DNA from 3 places in the Herbaspirillum sp. C7C8 genome. Region 2 is predicted to be linked to each of the others. Evidence: predicted binding sites of a transcription regulator. Region 2 holds the regulator's gene; each other region holds the start of a gene.
What was found. The regulator LexA, encoded in region 2, represses DNA repair genes until DNA is damaged. The targets are predictions, from matches to a motif close to ACTGTATNNNNATACAGT.

Region 1 (3,273 bases), on a different contig from region 2:
GCGCGGCAGGTCGTCGGGCAAGGCAGCCAGCGCGTTGCCGCTCAGGTCCAGAATCTCCAGGGTTTCAGCCAGTGTGAAGATTTCTGGCGGGAATTCGCGCAGGCCGCACGACAGAGACAGGCGGGTAATGCCTTTCAGGGCGCCGCTGCGCAATTGTTCCAGGGTGTGCATGCAGAGAGGTGAAGAAAAACGTCAGAAAGCGCGGAGTTTACCAGTGCCCGCCCGCCCCTTCAGAACAGATCCAGCTGGGCATCGCCTGGTGATCTGCCGGACCTCGCCTGCGGTCGCCGAAAACGGCTGGCATCCAGCGTGGCAAAGGCCCGGTTGCGGTGATCGATGCCGAGCCGCCGGCTGGCCTTCTCGAAACGCTGGTGCAGCAGGTCGGCCCAGACGCCGGTGCCACGCATGCGGGTGGCGAAGTCGGCGTCGTAATCCTTGCCGCTGCGCATGTCCTGGATGCGGTTCATCACCCGCGCCGCCCGGTCGGGGAAATGCGCCTGCAGCCACTGCCGAAACAGCGGGCTGACTTCCCACGGCAGGCGCAGCACGATGTAGCCCGCTTGCCGCGCACCGGCGTCGACGGCGGCTTCCATCACGCGCTCCAGGTCTGGTTCGGTCACGAAGGGAATCACCGGGGCAATCGATACGCTGACCGGAATACCCGCCTCGGCCAGGGTACGAATCACCCGCAGCCGCCGCGCCGGGCTGGCCGCGCGCGGCTCCAGCGTGCGTGCAATGGCGGCATCGAGCGTGGTGATGGTGACCGCGACGATGGCCTGCCCCTTGGCGGCCATGGGCGCCAGCAGGTCGATGTCGCGCTCGATCAGGGAGGACTTGGTAATCATCGCCACCGGGTTCTCGCAATCGTGCAGGATCTGCAGGATGCGCCGGGTCAGTTGGTGCTCGCGCTCGATGGGCTGGTAGGCATCGGTATTGATGCCCACCGTGATGGTGTCGGGTTCATAGGACGGCTTTGCCAGTTCGCGCAGCAGCAGGTCGGGCGCATTGCGCTTGGCGACCAGCCGGCTTTCGAAATCCAGACCGGGCGAGAGGCCCAGATAGCTGTGCGAGGGCCGTGCAAAGCAGTAGATGCAGCCATGCTCACAACCCCGGTAGGGATTGAGCGAGAGCGAGAACGGCAGGTCCGGCGAGCTGTTGCGGCTGATGATGGAGCGCGCGTCTTCCTCGGTGACGATGGTCTTCAGGCGCGGCGGCTCGTCATCCTCCATCACCTCGGCTGCAAGCGGCTCGACGGCGGCAAAACTGACCGCCTGCCAGCCATCATCGAACTCTTCCCGTGCCACCGATTCGTAGCGCCCGCGCAGATTGGTGACGGCTCCCCGACCCTTGCGCGCGACCTGGTTGCGATGGACGAAGGTTTCCGGCGTGAGGGTGGCGTCATCCTCGCCAGAAGGCGCAGGCTGGTCAGGAAAAGGCCGGGCAATGCCCTGCGGGAATTTGGGGAAGGAAGCCAAGGCAAGCTCAAAGATACTGTATATATGAACAGTATTTTGCCTTCACTTGGGGCGCACTGCAAATGCTGTTTCAATTTGTCCGGGTGCCGCATTAATCGGTTATGCTTGTTCACCCTCAGCTTCCCATCAGCGAAGAAAGCGACCACAAAGGGGGAACAAGGACCACCCGAGGTCCCAAGGAGACAAGGATGCAATACCAGGCAAACCGGCGCGCTGCCGGTGCATTGCTGGGCGCCTCGCCCCTGGTGCAGTCCGGCGCCGATGCGCTGCTGGATCTGCAGGCTATCGAACGCTCGCACCAGCGCAGCTCGTCCTACGGCATCACGCGCGGCCAGCGCCCCGATCTGGACGCGCTCTCGCGCGCCGACCTGGCACAGACGCTGGAAGCCAACCAGGCCCTCTCCGGCCACGCCCGCCCGGTCATGGAAACCCTCTACGACCAGATCCGCAATACCCACAGCATGGTGATCCTGTCGGACGCTGAAGGTACCATCCTGCACACCCTGGGCGACAGCGATTTCCTGGCCAAGGCCGACCGCGTGGCGCTGGGTCCGGGTGGATGCTGGTCGGAACAATTGCGTGGCACCAATGCCATCGGTACGGCCCTGTTCGAGCAGAAGCCGACCACCGTACATGCCCAGCAGCACTATCTGGATGCCAACCGTTTCCTGACCTGTTCAGCCGCCCCCATCTTCGACCATCGCGGCCAGGTGCTGGGGGTGCTGGACGTCTCCGGCGAATGCGGCAGCTTCCACAAGCACACCATGGCGCTGGTACGCATGTCGGCGCAGATGATAGAAAACCACCTGCTGGCCGGCAGCTTCCCCGATTGCATCACCCTGCACTTCCACAGCCGTGCCGAATTCGTCGGCACGCTGGTCGAAGGCATCGTCAGCTTCACCCCGGGCGGACGCTTCCTGGCGGCCAACCGCAGTGCGCAGTTCCAGTTGGGGCTGACGCTGGCGGCGCTGCAATCGCATACCTTCGCATCGCTCTTCGGGGTACCGCTGTCGCTGCTGTTCGAGCACCATCGCAAGGCCGCCCCGGGCTTGCTGGAGCTGTGCCTGCACAACGGCATCCGCATCCATGGACGGGCCGAACTGCGGCTGCGCGACCAGCATTTTCAGAATGCGCGCGAAGCCATCATCGATACGCCGCACACGATCCCCGCCGACCGCCCGGCGCCCGTTGCACGGCCTCATGCAGGCCCGCCGCGTCCCGGCCTGCAGGCACTCGATACCGGCGACGCCCGCATGAGCGCCCTCATCGCCAAGTTGCGCAAGGTCATCGACCGCGATATTCCCATCCTCATCACCGGCGAGACCGGTACCGGCAAGGAATGGCTGGCCCAGGCCATCCACCGCGAGAGCGCGCGCTTGCGGGCCACGCAAACCCGGACAGGCGCAGCGCCTTTCGTGGCCGTGAATTGCTCGGCCATTCCGGAGAATCTGATCGAGGCCGAACTGTTCGGCTATGAAGACGGCGCCTTCACCGGTGCGCGTCGCAAGGGAGCGCTGGGCAAGATCGCCCAGGCCCAGGGCGGCACCCTCTTCCTCGATGAGATCGGCGACATGCCGCTGGCCCTGCAAGGCCGCCTGCTGCGGGTCTTGCAGGAACGCGCGGTGACGCCCCTGGGCAGCCAGCGCGTCATCCCGGTGGACTTCGCGCTGGTGTGCGCCACCAACCAGCCACTGCGCGAGATGGCCGCGCGTCATGCCTTCCGCGAAGACCTGTACTACCGTATCAACGGCCTGCAGGTGAAGCTGCCAGCTCTGCGCGAACGCAGCGACCTGGTCGG
Region 2 (3,273 bases):
TGGTCACGGAACCGAACAGACGACCGTCAACACCGGCCTTCTGAGCGACTTCCACGGTGGCGCCAGCCAGCTTTTCGCCTTGGGCTTGAGCGGCGGCCAGCTTCTCGGCAGCGGCCTTTTCCAGCTCGGCGCGCTTGGCTTCGAATTCAGCGATGGCTGCATCGGTAGCGCGGCGGGCCTTGCGTTGCGGGATCAGGAAGTTGCGTGCGAAACCGTCCTTGACGCGCACGACATCACCCAGACCGCCGAGATTCACGATTTTTTCCAACAGAATGACTTGCATGTTTTTCTCCTATTTCTCGACGCTGATTAGGCGTTGTGCAGATCGGTGTACGGCAGCAGGGCCAGGTAACGCGCGCGCTTGATGGCGGTGTCAACTTGACGCTGGTAGTGGGCCTTGGTACCGGTCAGGCGTGCCGGCATGATCTTGCCGTTTTCCTGGACGAAGTCCTTCAGGGTGTCCACGTCCTTGTAATCGACCTGTTCAACGCCAGCGGCGGTGAAACGGCAGAATTTCTTGCGCTTGAACAGCGGGTTTTGCTGTTGACGCTTGTTTTTCAGCTTGCTTTTATCGAACTTTTTACCGAATGCCATGGTTGGCTCCTGTATCTAAAAATTGGGTAAGGTCTGTTTGGCTACCTTGCGTCTTCAATCCGACGCGACCGGGCCAAAATCAACGATATGAAACACGACACTCTTGCTGTTGCGATTCCTGCGGGCCAGAAAGCCGGTGAACCGGAAGACCTCCCCCAGCGCTGCCCTGTTGAGCGCACCGGAGATTTCTCCTGCTGCCAGCGCTGCGATCTCGAATTCGACCTGACGCTGCATGCCAGCTTCCATCTGTTCCGACTGATGCTGCAACCTGGCAGTGACAATCGGGATACCGGCCGGCGTGTAACGTAAAACATCACGTTCTGCCAGGCTGGCGATGACTTGAAACTGGTTCACTCTCCGCGATGTTCGCAGCGCTTAAGCTGCCGGTGCTTCGGTACGGCTCTTGGCCGCGTCTTCCTTCTGCACTGCCTTCAGGATGGGGGAAGGACCGGTTTCGGCCTTCTTCATCTTGACGGTCAGGTGGCGCAGGACGGCGTCGTTGAACTTGAAGCCGGTTTCGATTTCAGCCAGCGTTTCGCTGTCGACTTCGATGTTCAGGCAGACGTAGTGAGCCTTGGCCAGCTTCTGGATCTGGTAGGCCAGTTGACGACGGCCCCAATCTTCGACACGGTGGACCTTGCCGCCGCGGGTGGTGACGATGCCCTTGTAACGCTCGATCATCGCCGGCACTTGCTCGCTTTGGTCCGGGTGGACGATAAATACGATTTCATAATGACGCATGTAGACTCCTTATGGACTTATTGAAGACGCCCACCCCGGCGTCAAGACGGGTGTGGGAAGAAGAAAACCAGAGATCATACTAGCTTTCGCCCACCAGGGCAATGTCGGAGCCCACAAACGCCGCCCCGGCGGTGAGATCGAGCGGTCAGCGCGCCACACTTTCCGACTTGGCGGCATCAAATCTCATGTGTCTGCCTATATATATGCAGGAGAAAGATTGCCTTTTCCGCCTCGCAAAGTGCATGTTGCCGTTGACACAAGGATTGTACCTGTATAAAAATACAGACTGTTCATCCAGACAGCCTTCCCTCCGAGAAAGGCCACCCCCATGCTCAAACTGACTGCGCGCCAGGAACAGATCCTGAACCTGATCAAGAACGCCATCGAGAACACCGGCTTCCCTCCCACGCGCGCAGAGATCGCCGCCGAATTGGGCTTTCGCTCCGCCAATGCGGCCGAAGAGCATCTGCAGGCCCTGGCCCGCAAGGGGGCCATCGAGATTTCTCCCGGCACCTCGCGCGGCATCCGCCTGCGCGAGTCCGGCGCACTCCCAGGATCCGTGGCAGCACGACAAATGGCCCTGCCCCATCCGGCGCTGATGCAGCTGAGCCTGCCACTGATCGGACGGGTGGCGGCGGGTTCGCCCATCCTCGCCCAGGAACATGTGGAAAAGACCTACCAGGTCGACCCGGCCATGTTCCCGGCCAAGCCGGATTACCTGCTCAAGGTGCGCGGCATGTCCATGCGCGACGCCGGCATCCTCGACGGCGATCTGCTGGCAGTGCGCCGCGCCGATCAGGCGCGCAACGGCCAGATCGTGGTGGCCCGCCTGGCCGATGAAGTCACGGTCAAGCGCTATCAGAAGACCGGCAGCGTCATCACCCTCTTCCCCGAGAATCCGGAATTCGAACCCATCATCGTCAAGCCGGAAGAAGACCAGTTCGCCCTCGAAGGACTGGCCGTCGGATTGCTGCGCAGCTGGAACTGAGCCCGGGGCGGCCCACCACCCCGCACCAGGCGAGCAGGCCGCAAGCCGCTCCAGCAGGCTGCGCGCCGTCTCTTGCTGCATCAACCTCCGCCTAAAACGGAGGTTTTTTGCTTTCTATTCAGCTCTTCGCAAGTGACGGGTTGCGCATATCATGTCTGCTGGATAGCTATGTCCGGCGCCAGCGATGCGCCCAACCAAGAGGACCCCTTTCGATGTCGACGCGCAAGAGCAGCAACAAGCACGGCAAACCCGTTCCGGCCCCGGCCGCCGCCAAGGCCAACCTGCAGGATCTGCTGGATGTCCGCAAGAGTCTCGATCTGCTGGACAGTCGCCAGACCGAACAAGCCAAGGCCATCTGCGTGGCCGTTCTCAAACGCGACCCTGAACTGGTCTTTGCCAATCACGCGCGCGGCCTGATCGCCACCCAGGAGGGCCTGCACCCGGAGGCTGAGCACTATTTGCGCAAGGCCTTTGCGGCCGATCCCGCCAATGCCGAATACCTCAGCAACCTGGCCGCCGCCGTGCTGGCACAGGACCGGGTGGACGAGGCCATCAAGCTGTACGAGCAGGCCATCTCGCTGGACCGGGAAAACCGGGCAGCACGCATCGGCCTGGCCAATGCGCTGCACGAAAAGAATGACCCGGAAGCCTCCATTGCCTACTTCGAGGACGCGGTCAAACGGGAGCCGGATGCCCCCGGCCCCCTGTCCCACCTCGGTCGCGCCCTGGTCGAGGCCAAACGCTACCAGGAGGCGGTGGCCACGATTCTCAAATCGCTGGAACTGGACATCAGTTTCGCACCCGGACATACCGCCTTGGGCGAGGCGTTTTACGGCATGGAGATGTACAAGGAAGCACTGGAATCGCTCAAGACGGCCATCCTGCTCGACCCTCAAGACACCTATGCCCAGATCAAGATCGCCGATGCCTATCTGAAACTGGAGAAAATC
Region 3 (3,273 bases), on a different contig from region 2:
CATTTGCGCGCTGGTGGCCGCCGACCTGGCAGTCGCTGAATATACGGCCCTGCAGGTCAAGCAAGCCGTAGCCGGCCATGGACGCGCCCAGAAAGCGCAGGTGCAGGAGATGGTGGCGCGGCTGCTGAAGCTGCCCGGCCTGCCGGGTACCGATGCCGCCGATGCGCTGGGCGTGGCGATCTGCCATGCGCATGGGGGAGGGGTCCTGTCGGACCTTGGCGCGCTGGCCCCGGCGCTGGCGCGCAAGGGCATCCGCATGCGCGGCGGGCGTCTGGTCGGTTAGGCTTGCTTTTTGAAGAGGGACAGCACGCGCTGCACCAGCTTCACGACTACCAGCACCACTGCACCGGCGACTATGCCGAAGACGGCATTCAAGACCGCCGGAGTGATCGCCCCGAGGGCCGGCCCGACTACCGCGATACCCTTCACGGCGTGCGCCGCCGCCTCGATGGCGTGATGCGCGAAGGGCAGGCCATGCGTCAGGATGCCGCCGCCGACCATGAACATGGCAATCGTGCCGATCACCGACAGGCTGCGCATCATCTTCGGTGCGGCCGCCAGGACGGCCCGTCCGATACCGGCCTTGAAGCGTCCCCAGGCGCTCGCGCCTGCGTGCTGCACCAGGTACAGGCCACCGTCATCGAGTTTGACGATACCGGCCACCAGCCCATACACGCCCGCCGTCATGATCAGTGCGATGCCCACCAGCACCGTGATCTGCTGCTGTAGCGGTGCACCGGCGACCGTGCCCAGTGTGATGGCGATGATCTCGGCTGAAAGGATGAAGTCGGTGCGCACGGCATCCTTGATCTTTTCCTGCTCGTAGACCAGCGGGTCGATGTCGTCGTCGGTCCTGGCGGCGACTTCATGATGTTCGTCATCATGCGGAAGATACTTGTGGGCCAGCTTCTCGAAGCCTTCGAAACAGAGGAAGGCACCGCCCAGCATCAGCAGCGGCGTCACCGCCCAGGGGATGAAGGCGCTGATGGCCAGCGCCGCCGGTACCAGGATGGCCTTGTTCTTCAACGAACCCTTGGCGACCGCCCAGACCACCGGCAGCTCCCGCTCGGCGCGTACGCCCGCGACCTGCTGGGCGTTGAGGGCCAGGTCGTCGCCCAGCACGCCAGCCGTCTTCTTGGCGGCCACCTTGGTCATCAGGGAAACGTCATCGAGCACGGTGGCGATGTCGTCAATCAATGCGAAGAAGGCGCTACCGGCCATGTTTTTCCTTTGTCTTCATCTGAGGGGAGGAGGCTTGGATACTGTTTATCCGAACAGTGCTGTATCATCGCGGGATTATCACAGAAGCTGCCTCCCACGCACATCCCTGACGCCATGATCGGTCGCCTCTCCGGAATTCTTCTAGAAAAAGTCCCCCCGAACCTGCTGGTCGACTGCCAGGGCGTCGGTTACGAAGTGGCCGTGCCCATGAGCACCTACTACAACCTGCCTGGCTTGGGCGAGAAGGTCACGCTGCTGACCCACCTGGCCATCCGCGAGGATGCGCACATCCTGTTCGGGTTTGGGACCGCCGAAGAACGCAATACGTTCAAGGAGCTCATCAAGATTTCCGGCGTGGGCGCGCGCACGGCGCTGTCCATCCTTTCCGGCATGTCGGTGGCCGACTTGGCCCAGGCCGTGACCCTGCAGGAAGCCGGCCGCCTGACCCGGGTGCCCGGCATCGGCAAGAAGACCGCCGAACGATTGCTGCTGGAACTGAAAGGCAAGCTCGGCGCCGATCTGGGCGCGGTGGCCGGCGTGGTCCACAGCGATGCCTCGGCCGACATCCTCAACGCCTTGCTGGCACTGGGCTATTCGGACAAGGAAGCGGCCCTGGCCATGAAGCAGGTGCCCAAGGACAGCAGCGTCTCGGACGGCATCAAGCTGGCCCTGAAGGCGCTCTCCAAGGGCTGATGCACAGGCAAAAGGCAGACAAGGATCAGAGCATGAGCATCCAGACCGACGATTTCTCCGAACAGCGCATCATCTCCGCCACTCCGGCTTCGGCCAACGAGGAAGCCATCGAGCGCGCCCTGCGGCCCAAGCAGCTGGACGAATACGTCGGCCAGGAAAAGGTGCGTGCCCAGCTCGAAATCTTCATCTCGGCCGCCCGCAAGCGCGGCGAGCCGCTCGACCACACCCTGCTGTTCGGCCCGCCCGGCCTGGGCAAGACCACCATGGCCCACATCATCGCCCGCGAAATGGGCGTGAACCTGCGCCAGACCTCAGGCCCCGTGCTGGAGCGCGCCGGCGACCTGGCCGCGCTGCTCACCAATCTCGAAGCCAATGACGTGCTCTTCATCGACGAGATCCACCGCATGTCGCCGGTGGTGGAGGAAATCCTCTACCCGGCACTGGAGGATTATCAGATCGACATCATGATCGGCGAAGGCCCGGCCGCCCGTTCGGTGCGCCTGGACCTGCAGCCTTTCACGCTGGTGGGTGCTACCACCCGTGCGGGCATGCTGACCAATCCGCTGCGTGACCGCTTCGGTATCGTCGCCCGGCTGGAGTTCTATACCCCGCCCGAGCTGGCCCGCATCGTGACCCGCAGCGCCGGCTTGCTCAACGCCCCCATCGTCGAGGAAGGCGCGCTGGAAATCGCCCGCCGCAGCCGTGGTACGCCGCGTATCGCCAACCGCCTGCTGCGCCGCGTGCGCGACTATGCCGAGGTCAAGGGCGAAGGCCGCATCACCCGCGAAATGGCCGATGCCGCCCTGGTGATGCTGGACGTGGACCCGGTCGGGTTCGACCTGATGGACCGCAAGCTGCTGGAGGCGGTGCTGTTCAAGTTCGGCGGCGGCCCGGTCGGGCTGGACAACCTGGCGGCCGCCATCGGTGAGGAACGCGACACCATCGAAGACGTGCTGGAACCCTACCTGATCCAGCAGGGCTACCTGCAGCGCACCCCGCGCGGGCGCATCGCTACCGGCGCGGCTTACCAGCACTTCGGCGTGACCGCACCGCAAACCGGTCCGAATGGTGAGCTCTGGGGCGGCTGAGCTCGGCCATTCTCAAGCTGGACAGGACTGTTGCAGCCAATGGAAAACAGCATGACGCGCAGCAGCACGATCTGATGAAATTTTTGTCAGATCTCGTATAAAAGCGAGTTTTTGCTTGTGCAAAAATTAATCGTCATCGACAATGGATAGCTATTCACTATCTTTCGATGTGAGCCCTCCATGCTAATGTCGAGCCAAGCCCTTCGATACGCGCATCAGCTGCTGGATGCCCGCGCCCAGTCCCGGATCATCCCGCGCATTTCCGAGTCCG

Region 1: HWE01_RS18410 (PA0069 family radical SAM protein) is a predicted target of LexA. The motif match lies at 1,491-1,508, and genes of this name have one in related genera.
Region 3: ruvA (Holliday junction branch migration protein RuvA) is a predicted target of LexA. The motif match lies at 1,262-1,279, and genes of this name have one in related genera.

The regions. Positions count from the first base shown of each region.
Region 1 is NZ_JABXGG010000017.1:62,084-65,356, reverse strand. Features, by position in the region: gene HWE01_RS18415 (leucine-rich repeat-containing protein kinase family protein) at 1-171, opposite strand, end outside; gene HWE01_RS18410 (PA0069 family radical SAM protein) at 231-1,475, opposite strand; gene HWE01_RS18405 (sigma-54-dependent Fis family transcriptional regulator) at 1,664-3,273, shown strand, end outside.
Region 2 is NZ_JABXGG010000005.1:101,180-104,452, reverse strand. Features, by position in the region: gene rplI (50S ribosomal protein L9) at 1-283, opposite strand, end outside; gene rpsR (30S ribosomal protein S18) at 310-594, opposite strand; gene priB (primosomal replication protein N) at 649-948, opposite strand; gene rpsF (30S ribosomal protein S6) at 970-1,335, opposite strand; gene lexA (transcriptional repressor LexA) at 1,664-2,323, shown strand; gene HWE01_RS08380 (tetratricopeptide repeat protein) at 2,536-3,273, shown strand, end outside.
Region 3 is NZ_JABXGG010000004.1:86,774-90,046, reverse strand. Features, by position in the region: gene ruvC (crossover junction endodeoxyribonuclease RuvC) at 1-283, shown strand, start outside; gene HWE01_RS06885 (DUF808 domain-containing protein) at 280-1,221, opposite strand; gene ruvA (Holliday junction branch migration protein RuvA) at 1,336-1,914, shown strand; gene ruvB (Holliday junction branch migration DNA helicase RuvB) at 1,947-3,002, shown strand; gene HWE01_RS06870 (2-keto-4-pentenoate hydratase) at 3,183-3,273, shown strand, end outside.